Regions from separate parts of the Streptomyces macrosporus genome, predicted to be linked through region 3. Evidence: riboswitches for the same ligand, from Rfam matches in the RefSeq annotation. Region 3 holds a riboswitch; each other region holds the start of a gene.

Region 1 (4,568 bases), on a different contig from region 3:
CCGTCCCCTGGACCCCTGACGCCGGCCCGTGGCCGCGGTGACACCCCCGTGACGGAGGCGTGACGCCACCGGGTGTTCCGGGGGCGCCCCGGCTCCTTCTCCGGAACGCCCGGCGGGGCGCGCGGCCGGGAGCGGACCGCTGCCCGCCCTGGTGCCCGCGGCGGGCGTGGCCCGGCCGGTGCCGGTCGACTCGCTCCACGGCCGGGCATCGGGGAGAGTGGAGAGGTGTACGGCGACGCGCGGCATGGGACGTTGGACGGCGGGAGCCGGGCCCGCGTCCGCGCCATCCCGGGCATCGGCCGTCCGCCGTGGCTGCTGCCCCTGGCGCTGATCGCGCTCGGGGTGATCTTCGATCTGCTGACACCGGCCAGTCTGCTCGTCGGCTCGCTGGCCGCCGCGCCCATGGCCGCGGCGGCCCTGTGGACGGGGCGCGGCACGGTGCTCACGGGGGCCCTCTCGACGGTCTCGGCCTTCTCCCTGGTGGTGTGGGCGAACGTCCTGACCGTGGTGGAGGGCGTGGTGCGGGTGGTGGCGGTCTTCACCGTCAGCCTGCTGGCCGTGGCCGTCCACCACGCCCTGCACCACAGCGAACTGCGACTGGCCTCGGTCCGCCGGGTCGCCGAGGCCGTCCAGCTCGCCGTGCTGCCCGTCCCGCCCTCCCGCATCGGCGACCTGACGCTCGCGGTGCGCTACGAGGCGGCGCAGGTGAACGCCCTGATCGGCGGCGACATGTACGGGGTGCAGCAGACGCCGCACGGCGTCCGGATGCTGGTGGGCGACGTGCGCGGCAAGGGGCTGGACGCGGTCGCCGCGGTCACCGTGGTGTTCGGCGCCTTCCGGGAGGCGGCCGAGACGGAACCGGACCTGGGGGCGGTCGCGGACCGGCTCGAACACGCCCTGGTCCGGGAGATGGAACAGCGGGGCGGGGCCGGCCGGGTGGAGGGGTTCGTCACGGCCGTCCTGGCCGAGGTCCCGGCCGGGGCGCCGGGGACCCTGCGGATCGTCAACCGGGGCCACCCGCCGCCCCTGCTGCTCTCCGCGGACGGGTCGTCCGTGCGGGTGCTGGAGCCGGACTCGTACGCGCTGCCGCTGGGGCTGGGGGAGTTGGCGGGCGGAGGCGGCCACGCGGATCCGGTGCCCTTCCCGCCGGGCGCCCTGCTGCTGCTCTACACGGACGGGCTGACCGAGGCGAGGAACACCGAGGGCGCCTTCTACGATCCGGTGGCGCGGCTGCGCGGCCGGCGCTTCGCGGAGCCGGGCCTCCTCCTGGACGCGCTCGTCGCGGACATCGACGCGTACACGGCCGGGGGCACGGACGACGACATGGCGATGCTGGCGGTCATGCGCGATCCCGTCCCGCCGGCCGCGGCGCGATCACCGTCCGTATCAGGGACGCACCCCTCCGCATAACATCTGAGGCAACGTCAGGTAATGTGACGCGTCTCTCCGTTGGGATTCCAAGGTCAACTCGCCCGAATTGCTCAGGTATTGCCCCGTTAAGTCCCCCAGAAAATTGCTTCTGTTTCAAAGGGGAGACTTGGAATCACGCGTGTCCCTCTATTAACGTTCGATAACGCAGCGCGGTCGTCACCGCCGCCGCAAGAGGCGGCACCGTGCGCCGTCGCCGAATCCCGAACGCGGTCTCGCGGTACCGAGAGGCCGTGCCCAGGGAACCGGGGAACCACCATTTGGGGTGAATCGGTCCGCACCGTGTGCGCGGATCCGTAGGGGACCTTCCTGCTCCGAACCCGTCAGCTAACCCGGTAGGCGAGAGGGAAGGAAAGGAGAGCGCCTCCGTGGCGTCCAGCAGCCCGGCCCCCGAGGCCCCCGAGGTCTCGTACGACCCGCACACCGCCACCTTCGCCCCGTTCGGCCCGGACGGGGACGAGGACCGCCCGGCGTGGAACCCCACCGAGGACTCCATACGCCCGGTCCGCGGCCGGCACCGCGTGGTCAAGCAGCGCACCGGCATGGCACGCAGCGGAGCGGTTCTCGGCGTCGGCATGATCGCCGCGGTCGGCGCGGGCGGCATCGCCACCGCCAAGGAGAAGTCCCCGGCCGCGATCTCCATGCCGGACCTGGGCTCCGTCGCCGACGACATCCCCGGCATCGGCGGGCTCATGGCCGACTCGGAGTCCGACACCGACGAGGGCTCCGGCGAGACCGGCACCCCCCTCGTCCAGGCCGGTTTCGGCACGGACACCGCGAACGGCACCACCGACACCCTGACCGCGGACGCGGGCGAGGCCCTGCGGGCGCGCATCCTCCAGCAGGCCGACCGGCAGCAGGCGAGCGCCACCCAGGCGGCCCTCGAGGCCGCCGCCGACCAGGCCGCGGACAAGGCGGCCGAGGAAGCGGCGGAGAAGGCCGCCAAGGAGGAGGCCGAGCGCAAGCGCAAGGCCGCCGAGGAGGCCAAGCGGAAGGCCGAGGCCGAGCGTCTGGCCAAGCTCGCCGCCGGCTACACCCTCCCGCTCTCCTCGTACCAACTGACCTCCACCTTCGGCCAGTCCGGCTCGATGTGGTCCAGCACCCACACCGGCCTGGACTTCGCGGCCCCCTCCGGCACCCCCGTCAAGGCCGTGCACAGCGGTGAGATCGTCGAGGCGGGCTGGGCCGGCTCCTACGGCTACCGCATCATCCTCAAGCTCGACGACGGCACCGAGATCTGGTACTGCCACCTGTCGTCCATGACCAAGACCGGCGGCAAGGTGACGACCGGCGACGTGATCGGCCGCGTCGGCTCCACCGGCAACTCCTCCGGCCCGCACCTCCACCTGGAGGTCCGCCCGGGCGGCGGCGACCCGATCGACCCGCTGGCCTGGCTGCGCGGCAAGGGCCAGAACATCTGACCTCGTCCCGCTCCCGACTCCCGCGCCGCCGCCTCGCGCACCGTCGGTGTGTCCGTCGGCCGACCGGAGGAGGGGACGAGGCGGCGGCGTCCGGGCCCCTGCCCTTCCCCGTCTCCACTCCTGGCTCCACCCCCTGGCTCCACCCCATGCCCCGGCGGCCCTGGTGACCCACCCCCCGACACCAGGGTCGTCGGCCTCTCCGCCCCGCTCCCGAGCGGTCACGGTCGCCGCTCCCGCCGCCGGCCGACGGTTTCGGTGCGCCGTACGCCTCAACGCGCCGACGGGCCGGCCGGCTCCAGAGGACGCTCGCCGGTGAACCGCAGGTGGTAGCGGTTGACGCCGCCGCGCACCAGCCCGGGGAAGTGCTGGACGCGGTGCCACTGCGGGCTCGTCGAGCCGATGCCCTCGCCGGGCGTCCGCAACGCGTCGACGTGGGCCTGCTCGCTCTCCCACTCCGCGTAGTTGACGACGCGCGTGCCGTCGACGCTCAGGTGGAAGTGCCCGGCGATGCCGCCGGGCGGCAGGCCGCTGTCGGTCGCGAGCGCCTCGCCGACGGCGTCCACCCACGCCCGCTGCCGCTCCTCGTCGGGCCCCTCGAACCCCGCGTCCACGACCACGACGCATCCGGGTTCGGGCCGCTCGCCCTCCCGCCGGGGCGGGAAGCTGCGGTAGAGCCGGGTGCGCACCAGCTCGACCCGCTCGATCCCCGGCACCGCGGCGTCGATCTCGTCGTTCCGCTCCTGCCGGTGCTCGCGGACGTAGTCCTCGTACGCCTCCTGGCACGTCCACTGGGAGTGGTGGAGCAGCGTCCGGCCGTCGGACCCGGCGTACACGCTGTACGACAGCAACTCCGGCGTCGGCCAGGGCCGCTTCCTCCAGGTGGCCGCGATCGCCGCCACGGCGGCGCGCTGCCGCTCGGGCGTCCCCACGTCCCAGGTGCTGAAGAGCGCGGCGCCGACATCGGGGCGGGTGGGGTCGGGGTGCGTGGGCATGACGGTGCTCCTTCGCCGGTCACGGAGGTGTCCAACGCGTTCGTGACCCACCCTCACACCTCAAGTCGCCTTGAGGTCAAGGGGCTCCGGGACCGTCGGCCGCGGCCCGCTCCGGGCGGGAGGGGGCGTCACGGCTCCTTGCGCAGCTTGTCGAGCAGGGCGATCGAGGCGTCCGGCTCCAGCGCCCGCCGGTGGAGGTCGGCGAACGCCCTGCGGTACTCCTCCACCTCCGCGTCCTTCTCCAGGTAGAGGGAGGCGGTCAGGCTCTCCTGGTACACGACGTCCAGGGACGGGTCCGCGCCCACCAGGACGAGGAACGCGCCGACGGCGGAGGACCGGAGCCCCCGGTCGAACGGCAGGATCCGCAGGTCGACGTTGGGCAGCCGCGCGCACTCCACCAGGTGCGCCAACTGCTCCCGGTGGACGTCCGGCGGACCGGCCCGCCGGACGGCCGCCTCGTCCAGGACGACCCGCAGCTCCAGGGGGTCGGGGCGCGTGAGGACCTCCTGCCGCTTCATGCGGACGTCGAGGACGGCCCGGAGGCGCTCCTCGGGGATGGGGTCGAGGTCCGTGCGGTACAGCGCCTCCGCGTAGCGGCGGGTCTGGAGCAGGCCGGGAACGTGGGCGGTTGCGTAGTGGTCCTCCCGGACCGACTCGTTCTCCAGGGTCAGGAACAGGTGCATCCGGCCGGGGATCGCGTCGGGGTACGCCTGCCACCAGCCCTCGG
Region 2 (4,568 bases), on a different contig from region 3:
ACGCGACGGGTGGGCGACTTGTCCTCGTTGAGGAAGGTGGCGGTGGCGCGGTCGAGGGTGTCGGCCAGCACCCGGGCCTTGTCGTTGCCCGTGGTCTGCGCGTAGTGCTCGAAGCTGACCGCCAGCGCGAGGAACTCGCCCAGGCTGTCCCAGCGCAGGTAGTTCTCCTTGACGAGCTGCTGGACGTGCTTGGGCGCGGAGCCGCCGGCACCGGTCTCGAACAGGCCGCCGCCGTTCATCAGCGGGACGACGGAGAGCATCTTGGCGCTCGTGCCGAGCTCCAGGATCGGGAAGAGGTCGGTCAGGTAGTCGCGCAGCACGTTGCCGGTGACCGAGATGGTGTTCTCGCCGCGGCGGATGCGCTCCAGGGAGAACTTGATGGCGTCGACCGGCGCCATGATCTCGATCTGCAGGCCCTCGGTGTCGTGCTCGGGCAGGTACCGGCGGACCTTCTCGATGAGCTTGGCGTCGTGGGCGCGGTTCTCGTCGAGCCAGAACACGGCCGGGTCGCCGGTGGCGCGGGCGCGGGTGACGGCGAGCTTGACCCAGTCCTTGATCGGGGCGTCCTTGGTCTGGCACATGCGGAAGATGTCGCCGGCGCCGACCGTCTGCTCCAGGACCACGTTGCCGCCTTCGTCGACCACCCGGACCGTGCCGGTGGTGGGGATCTCGAAGGTCTTGTCGTGGCTGCCGTACTCCTCGGCCTTCTGGGCCATCAGGCCGACGTTGGGCACCGAGCCCATCGTCGCGGGGTCGAAGGCGCCGTTGGCGCGGCAGTCGTCGATGACGGCCTGGTAGATGCCGGCGTAGGAGCTGTCGGGGAGGACGGCGAGGGTGTCGTGCTCCTGACCGTCCGGGCCCCACATGTGGCCGGAGGTGCGGATCATCGCCGGCATGGAGGCGTCGACGATGACGTCGCTGGGCACGTGCAGGTTGGTGATGCCGCGGTCGGAGTCGACCATGGCCAGGTCCGGGCCCTCGTTCAGCTCGGCCTCGAAGGACTCCTTGATCTTCGCGCCCTCGGGCAGCGCGTCCAGGCCCTTGAAGATGGCGCCCAGGCCGTCGTTCGGGCTCAGGCCGGCCCGGCTGAGCGTCTCGCCGTACTCGGCGAACGTCTTCGGGAAGAAGGCGCGCACCACGTGGCCGAAGATGATCGGGTCGGAGACCTTCATCATCGTGGCCTTCAGGTGCACGGAGAACAGCACGCCCTCGGCCTTGGCGCGGGCGACCTGCTCCTTGAGGAACTCGCGCAGCGCCGCGACGCGCATGACGGCCGCGTCCACGACCTCACCGGCCAGGACGGGCACCGACTCGCGCAGGACGGTGGTGCTGCCGTCGTCGCCCACCAGCTCGATGCGGAGCGAGCCGTCCTCGGCGACGACCGCGGACTTCTCGGTGGAGCGGAAGTCGTCGACGCCCATCGTCGCGACGTTCGTCTTGGACTCGGGCGTCCAGGCTCCCATGCGGTGCGGGTGCGTCTTGGCGTAGTTCTTCACCGAGGCGGGGGCGCGGCGGTCGGAGTTGCCCTCGCGCAGGACCGGGTTGACGGCGCTGCCCTTGACCTTGTCGTAGCGGGCGCGGATCTCGCGCTCCTCGTCGGTCTTGGGGTCGTCCGGGTAGTCCGGCAGGGCGTAGCCCTTCTCCTGCAGCTCGGCGATGGCGGCCTTCAGCTGCGGGATCGAGGCCGAGATGTTGGGCAGCTTGATGATGTTGGCCTCGGGCTTCTTGGCCAGCTCGCCGAGCTCGGCGAGCGCGTCGCCGATCCGCTGCTCCTCCTTGAGGTACTCGGGGAAGACGGCGATGATCCGCCCGGCCAGGGAGATGTCACGGCTCTCCACAGTGACACCGGCCTTCGCCGCGTACGCCTGGACCACGGGCAGGAACGAATACGTCGCCAGCGCCGGGGCCTCGTCGGTGTATGTGTAGATGATGGTCGAGTCAGTCACCGGGTGCTCCGCTCCACGTCTGCAACATTGCTCGACATCAAGATATCCCGCGATCGGCCCTCTCTCGACAGGACCCCGCCTCATGACGGCGCGAACGCGCCGGTCCCCCGGGCGGCGTCCGACGCGGGCCGGGCGCGGCGGAGGACCGCGGGCCATCCACGCCCCGCGGTCCTCCGCGTTCCGGACGGCTCAGTAGGGGCCGTTGACGTTGTCGATCGATCCGTAGCGGTCGGCCGCGTAGTTGCAGGCGGCGACGATGTTGGCCACCGGGTCGTACTGGCTGTCGGCCGTGCCGGCGACGTGGTAGGCGTCGAAGGTCGGCTTGATGACCTGGAGCAGACCGATGGACGGGGTGCCGCGCTGGGCGTTGACGTCCCAGTTGTTGATCGCGTTCGGGTTGCCGCCCGACTCGCGCATGATGTTGCGGTGGATGCCCTCGTAGGTGCCGGGGATGCCGTTGGCCCGCATGATGTCCAGGGCCTCGCGGATCCAGCCGTCCAGGTTGTCCGGGTAGGACGTGTTCTTCGCGGAGGTCTGCGCGGCCTGGGACTGCGTGGCGGCGGGAGGGGTCCTGCCCTGGTCCGGCGCGGCGCTCCGCTCCGCACCGGTCCCCTCGACGGCGAGGGTGAGCTTCTGGCCGGGGAAGATCAGGTTCGGGTCGTCCCCGATGGTCTTCCGGTTGGCCTCGTGGACGGTCCGCCAACCGCCCTCGACGTCGTGGTCGGTGGCGATCCCGTGCAGCGTGTCACCGCTGACGACGGTGTAGGAGTCCGTGGCGCCGGCCTTGGACTCGGACTTCGGGGCGGACTCCGGCGTGCCCTCCGCCCGGGAGTCGGCGCGCTTCTGCGCCGCGGGGGCGGCGTCCTGCGCGGAGACGGGAGCCGCGTTCGCGCCGCCCGCGACGAACAGCGGCGCCGCGACACCCGCGCCACCGGCCGTGAGGACGAGGGAGAGACGGGAGAAATGACGGGACATCAGAGGGGTGCGCGGACGTCGGTGGCGACCTCTGGACATGGGGGGTCCTCTCCTGCCGCCTGCGAGGTTAGCTGTCGGATTCGGGCCGGAGAGCCCGGCCGATTTCCGTCGTGCCGGAACACATCGGAATTCGGCTTCACCCCAAGCCGGGCCGGCTGAAAGCGCGGCACGGCGCGTATGTGGTTTCCCCGCTCCTGCCGTGGTCGGCTGCTGCCTCTCCACCGGCCGGGCGGCAGGATTCGGCGTCCCGGCGGTGGAGCCTCCGACTCGGGACGGAGGCCAGGACACATAAACACAGCCCCTCAACGGGGGCAAGACTCGGTAAAACAGCCGACGGTCGCCCCGTCGCCAAATCGTCGCCGCCGGCCACGGAATGCACCGGATCTTCCTCCGAGGGTGATCGCACGGAAATCCTGCGGAGACGTCAGAACCCCTTGCGGCATGGGAATTCGGCGGAAACCCGCATGGCGATCATCCGCCACGGGAAGACGAGGGACGAGGAAATGTGATTCCGGGCACATCGGCTTCCGAATTCTCTTTACATCGCACCATTCCGGACCTAGAGAATTTCTCCGGCAAGCCGTCGGAAAAACCGTTTTCCCTGGAGATGTCGCCCGCTTTCCCTCCGCCTGCTTTCCCTCCGTCCGCGTTCTCTCCGCCCGCGTTCTCTCCGCCCGCGGCCGGTCGGGTCCGCGGAACCGACCGGCCGCGGGCGTACGGGGACGGCCGCGGTGGACGCGTCAGCCGCCCTCCCTCTCGTCCGCCCCCGTGCGGCGACTGCGGAAGTACAGCAGCATGCTCACCACGGAGAGCGCGATCAGCACGATCCCCATGACGACCTCGTTGGTCTGGGCGACCCGTGGGGTGACCTCGCCGCCGTAGTCGACCACGAAGGGCGACACCAGCAGCCAGAGGCCGAGCAGGAGGACGACCAGGTCCGACAGCAACCCGCGCCGGCGCATCATCCCGGCGCCGGCGATGAACGCCACCACCAGGCCGACGCCGGTCTCGTTGCGCTGGGCCTCCTCCGCTGCGTCGGTGAAGGGGTAGCGCAGGGGCCACGACGCCACGAGCAGCCAGACGCCGGAGAGCAGCATCAGCAGGGTCACGATCCGGTCCCGTGCCCCCACGGGGCCGGGCAGGAGCGAGGGTTCCCGGCCGGACGTCCGACCGGGCGAAGAGGAATGACGGGCCACGACGACTCCTTACAGGTCCGTACCGGTCATCCTGCTGCCGATTCCGACGTCCCGCCCGCTATGCACCGCCGTCCCGGTTCCCCCCGGCACCCGTCCGTCCCCCCGGTCGCCCGTCCGGCGGACCGCCGGCACGTCTCACCCTCCGTGGTCGACGCGGAGCCCGCGGTGCCCCGGGCCGCCGTGCCGCCCGCCGCCGGACGGGGCGGCATGGCGGCCCGGAGACCGGGAAGAAATCCAACAGCAGGCTGGTTGTACCGGTTGGTCGTAGTTTTTGTGTGTTTGCGTTGACCGCACGCTTGCGAAGAACGATGTCGCGGGCGCGTCGCTCTCCTCGGAGACCCGAGGGGGCCCGCGTCCAGGACCGGCCCGGACACCGCGCGGTGCGGTGCCCGTTCCCGCCTGGGCAAGGAGAGAGAAATGACCGAGGGAACCGTCAAGTGGTTCAACGCGG
Region 3 (4,568 bases):
TCCCGCCGCTATACGACCGCTGTTACGCATTGTCGCCTCCCGTGTTGACGGAATGTTTCGTCTCTCTCACGGCGGCTTTCCGGCCGGTTTCGCGCACGGCCACCGGCCGCTGCTCGCGGCGGGCCGCGACGGAGCGTTCCACATGGGCGACCGCCAGGGCCCGCGCCCGCTCCGCGTCCCCGCGGGCGACCGCGTCCACGATGGCGCCGTGCTCCCGCCAGACGGCCGTCGCCCGTGTCGGGGGCTCCGCGGCGTAGACCCAGGTGATCTTGCGCCGGAGCTGGGTGAGCAGCGCGGCCAGGGTCGGGCTGCCGGACGCCTGGGCCAGCGTCTCGTGGTACCAGTCCTCCAGGGCCCGCAGGTCGGAGAAGTGGCCGTGCTCGGCGCGCTGCCGCCCCAGACGGACCAGGCCGCGCAGCACCTTCAGTTGCGCCTCGGTGCGGCGCCGGGCCGCCCGCGCGACGCCCAGCGGCTCCAGCAGGGCCCGGATGTCGAGCAGGTCGGCCGCCTCCTGTTCGCTGGGCCGGGCGACACAGGCGCCCGCGTGCCGGCGGGTGATCACGAAGCCCTCCGACTCCAGGGTGCGCAGCGCCTCGCGCACCGGGATCCGCGAGACGCCGTAGCGTCTGGCGAGCAGTTCCTCGGTGAGCCGGGCGCCGGGCGGGAATGCTCCGGAGACGATGTCGTCGCGGACCGCAGTGCACACCATGTGCGCCGAAATGCGCATGGGTCGACCTCCGCCGTCGTCTCCGCGTTTCCGATGTTCCGCAGAGTCGAACTGTATTCCACCGTCACGGAAATTCCGATGCCCCGTGGAAAACAGGCGGAAAAGCTGCGGCCGCGCGACTCGTGGGTCGCGCGGCCGTGTGCCGTCCGTCCGATGGCGTCCGCCCGGGGGCGTCCGTCAGACGTCGACGCCCTTGGAGGCCAGGTACGTGATCGGGTTGATGTCGGAGCCGTAGTACGCGCCGGTGCGGGCCTCGAAGTGCAGGTGCGGGCCGGTGCTGTTGCCGGTGGAGCCGACCGCGCCGATCTGCCGGCCGCCGTCCACCCGCTGGCCGGGCGTCACGTTCGTGGCGGACAGGTGGGCGTACTGGGTGTAGCGGCCGTCGTCGTGGCGGATGACGATCTGGTTGCCGTACGCGCCGCCCCAGCCGACCGTCACCACGGTGCCCGGGCCCACGGCCCGCACGGGGGTGCCGGTGGCGGCGGGGAAGTCGATGCCGCTGTGCTTGCCGGAGGACCAGGAGGCGCCGGCCTGCTTGTACGTGGTCGTGGTGTCCACGCCCGCGACCGGGTCGACGTAGCCGCTCGCCGCACGGCGCTCGGCGGTCCGCTCGGCGCGGCGCTCCTCGGCCTCGCGCTTCGCGGCGGCCCGGCGCTCCTCGGCCTCGCGCTCGGCGGCGGCCGCACGCTCGGCGGCGCGCTCCCGGGCGACCTTCTCGGCCTTCACGGCCTTGGCGGCCGCGATCTCCTCGGCCTTCACGCGCGAGGCGTCGGCCGCGCGCTGCTGGGCCTGGGCCTGGGCCCGGACGTCGTCGGCGATCGTGTCACCGACGGCCACGGCCTGCGCGAAGCCCAGGGCGTAGGTCTTGTGCGCCTCGCCCGAGGAGGCGACGGCGGGGGTGGCGATGGTGCCGACCACACCGGTGGCGGCGAGGGTGGCGGCTCCCAGCAGACCGGCGCCCGTGCGGACGGCGCGGCCGGAGAGCCGGTGCTTCTCGGCGAGCTTCCCGGTGAAGGTGGTGACCTTCTCGGTGAGCTTCTCGGTGGCACGGGTGAACGCCATGTACGGCGTGCTCCTTTCCTTCCGTGTCGCCTACCGGGTTAGCTGACGGGTTCGGAGCGGGAAGGTCTCCTACGAGCACTCGGCTCGATTCACCCCGGTGGGATGGACCCCTCGCGCACAGGAGGCGGAGGGTGGGTCCCCGGCTCCCCCGGACGGGGGACTCGGCGATGCGTGGGCCGGCGGCCACGGATGCGGACGCTTCTGACGGCCAACGGACTCGAAGCTAAACGGCCGTGCTTGAGCGAGCAAACAAATCGGGCGTTTTGTATCGCATGCCACATAAACCTTCCTCCGGAAGCGTCAATCCGCCCACGGGAAAGGCCCTTGGTGTGACAAGCACACCAAGGGCCTTCGCTGGTCCGGGACTTGCGGACCGCCGATCCGTGACGGCCGTCACTCCCGCGGCGTGACGGCCGTCACCTCCGGCGCACTGCGGTCCTTTTGGGATGCGTGACGGCCGTCACCTCCGATGCGCCGCGATACCCTTCGGAACGTGACGGCCGTCACGCGCGGTCCGTCCGATTCCCCGTCAGTCCGTGACGACCGTCACCTCTCCGATCCCCAGATCCCGCACCGGGTCGGCGATCTGTGACGCGTCTCCCACCAGGACCGTCACCAGACGGTCGGCCGGGAAGGCGGCGACGACCGCCGCCGTGGCCTCCACCGTGCCGGTCTCGGCGAGCCGCTCGTACAGCCGCGCCTGGTAGTCGTCGGGCAGGTGCTGCTCCACCTGGTCGGCGAGGGTGCCCGCCACGGCCGCCGCCGTCTCGTACCGCAGCGGGGCGACGCCCACCAGGTTCTGCACGGCCGTGTCCCGCTCGGCGTCGGTGAGCCCCTCCTCGGCGAGGGTGCGCAGCACCTGCCACAGGTCGGCCAGCGCGAGCCCCGTCACATCGGTGGCCACCGAGCCGTTGATGGCCAGCAGCGAGGCGCCGGTGCCGTCGGGGGCCGAGCGCAGCACCTGGGCGAAGGCGCGCACGCCGTAGGTGTAGCCCTTCTCCTCGCGCAGCACCCGGTCCAGGCGGGAGGTGAGCGTGCCGCCCAGGCAGTACGTGCCGAGCACCTGGGCGGGCCACACGCGGTCGTGCCGGTCGGGGCCGATCCGGCCGATGAGGAGCTGGGTCTGCACCGAGCCGGGACGGTCCACGATGATCACCCGGCCGGTGTCGTCCGCCGTGATCGGCGGCACGGGCCGGGGCTTGCCGGCCGTACCGGTCCAGGTGCCGAGGGTGTCGGCGAGGGCCTTGTCCAGGTCCACGCCGGTGAAGTCGCCGACCACCACGGCCGTGGCGGTCGAGGGCCGCACGTGCGCCTCGTAGAAGGCGCGCACGGCCGCGGCGTCGATGCGCTCGATGGTCTCCTGGGCGCCCTGGCGCGGGCGGGAGAGCCGGGAGGTGTCCGGGAACAGCTCGTCGGACAGGGCGATGGCCGCCCGACGGGCGGGGTTGGCCAACTCGTGCGGGATCTCGTCCAGGCGGTTGCGCACCAGCCGCTCGATCTCGCTCTCCGGAAAGGCCGGAGCACGCAGCGCGTCGGAGAGCAGGCCGAGCGCCTTGGCCAGCCGGGAGGCCGGAACCTCCAGGGAGACCCGCACGCCCGGATGGTCGGCGTGCGCGTCCAGGGTGGCGCCGCAGCGCTCCAACTCGGCGGAGAACTCCTCGGCGCTGTGCCGGTCGGTGCCCTCGCTGAACGCGCGGGCCATGATCGCGGCCACACCCTCCTGCTCCCGGGGCTCGGCGTCCAGCGGCGCGAGGAGGTTGACCTCGACGGCCACGACCTTCTGGCCGGGACGGTGGCAGCGCAGCACGGTCAGACCGTTGGGCAGCTCGCCGCGCTCGGGGGCCGGGAACGCCCACGGCCTGGGCTCTCCGCCGCGGGGCTGGGGGTGGAACTCCATCGAGACGCCGTTCTGGAGGTTCTCGGACTTCTCCGAGGGCTGGTCGGGGGACTGTGCAGTCGCGTCGCTCACTGAGCGGCCTCCTGGTCGTCGGTGGCGGCGGTGTCGGAGACGGTGGCACCGTCGGCGACCTCGGCCGCGGTGTCGGGGGCGGTCGCCTCGGTGGGCTCGTAGATCAGCACCGCGCGGTTGTCGGGGCGCAGCCGGGCGGCGGCCACCTCGCGGACCTCGTCGGCGGTGACCCGCAGCACGCGCTCCACCGCGGTCAGGGCGAGCTGGGGGTCGCCGAACAGCACGGCGTACCGGCACAGCTCGTCGGCCCGGCCGCCGACCGTGGCCAGCCGGTCCAGCCACTCGCGCTCCAGCAGGGCCTGGGCGCGCTCCATCTCCTCGGGCGTCGGGCCCTCGGAGGCGAAGCGGGCCAGCTCCTCGTCGACGGCCCGCTCGATGTCGGCGATCTCGGCGTCGCCGGAGGCCTTGACGTCCAGCCACCCCATCGAGGGCGCGCCCGCCAGCCGCAGCATGCCGAAGCCCGCGGTGACGGCGGTGCGGTCGCGGCGGACCAGGCGGTTGTGCAGGCGGGAGGACTCCCCGCCGCCGAGCACGGTCAGCGCCAGGTCGGCGGCGTCCGCCTCGCGGGTGCCGTCGTGCGGCAGCCGGTAGGCGGCCATCAGCGCCCTGGAGGGCACCTCCTCGCGCACGATCTGCTTGATCTCCTCGCCGATGACGTCCGGCAGCGTGCCGTCGCGCGGCGGCCGCTTGGCGTCGTGGGAGGGGATGGACCCGAAGTACTTCTCGATCCAGGCGAGCGTCTGCTCCGGGTCGATGTCGCCGACGACCGCCAGGACGGCGTTGTTCGGCGCGTAGTAGGTGCGGAAGAAG

The links. A riboswitch is a leader RNA that binds a small molecule or an ion and turns the genes downstream of it on or off. The one in region 3 is predicted to bind cyclic di-AMP.
Region 1: it holds a riboswitch for cyclic di-AMP, as region 3 does, so the genes downstream of both, ABD335_RS24585 (M23 family metallopeptidase) here and ABD335_RS17500 (M23 family metallopeptidase) in region 3, are expected to answer to the same signal.
Region 2: it holds a riboswitch for cyclic di-AMP, as region 3 does, so the genes downstream of both, ABD335_RS00520 (transglycosylase SLT domain-containing protein) here and ABD335_RS17500 (M23 family metallopeptidase) in region 3, are expected to answer to the same signal.

The regions. Positions count from the first base shown of each region.
Region 1 covers NZ_BAAASZ010000034.1:81,486-86,053, forward strand. The annotation lists gene ABD335_RS24575 (AfsR/SARP family transcriptional regulator) at 1-19, shown strand, start outside; gene ABD335_RS24580 (PP2C family protein-serine/threonine phosphatase) at 226-1,410, shown strand; cyclic di-AMP (ydaO/yuaA leader) riboswitch at 1,648-1,785, shown strand; gene ABD335_RS24585 (M23 family metallopeptidase) at 1,797-2,849, shown strand; gene ABD335_RS24590 (antibiotic biosynthesis monooxygenase) at 3,119-3,841, opposite strand; gene ABD335_RS24595 (helix-turn-helix domain-containing protein) at 3,970-4,568, opposite strand, start outside.
Region 2 covers NZ_BAAASZ010000003.1:13,580-18,147, forward strand. The annotation lists gene ABD335_RS00515 (NADP-dependent isocitrate dehydrogenase) at 1-1,946, opposite strand, end outside; gene ABD335_RS00520 (transglycosylase SLT domain-containing protein) at 2,136-2,960, opposite strand; cyclic di-AMP (ydaO/yuaA leader) riboswitch at 2,964-3,140, opposite strand; gene ABD335_RS00525 (SPW repeat domain-containing protein) at 3,662-4,030, opposite strand; gene ABD335_RS00530 (cold-shock protein) at 4,535-4,568, shown strand, end outside.
Region 3 covers NZ_BAAASZ010000026.1:104,869-109,436, reverse strand. The annotation lists gene ABD335_RS17505 (GntR family transcriptional regulator) at 23-727, opposite strand; gene ABD335_RS17500 (M23 family metallopeptidase) at 905-1,789, opposite strand; cyclic di-AMP (ydaO/yuaA leader) riboswitch at 1,802-1,966, opposite strand; gene ABD335_RS17495 (M16 family metallopeptidase) at 2,319-3,686, opposite strand; gene ABD335_RS17490 (M16 family metallopeptidase) at 3,755-4,568, opposite strand, start outside.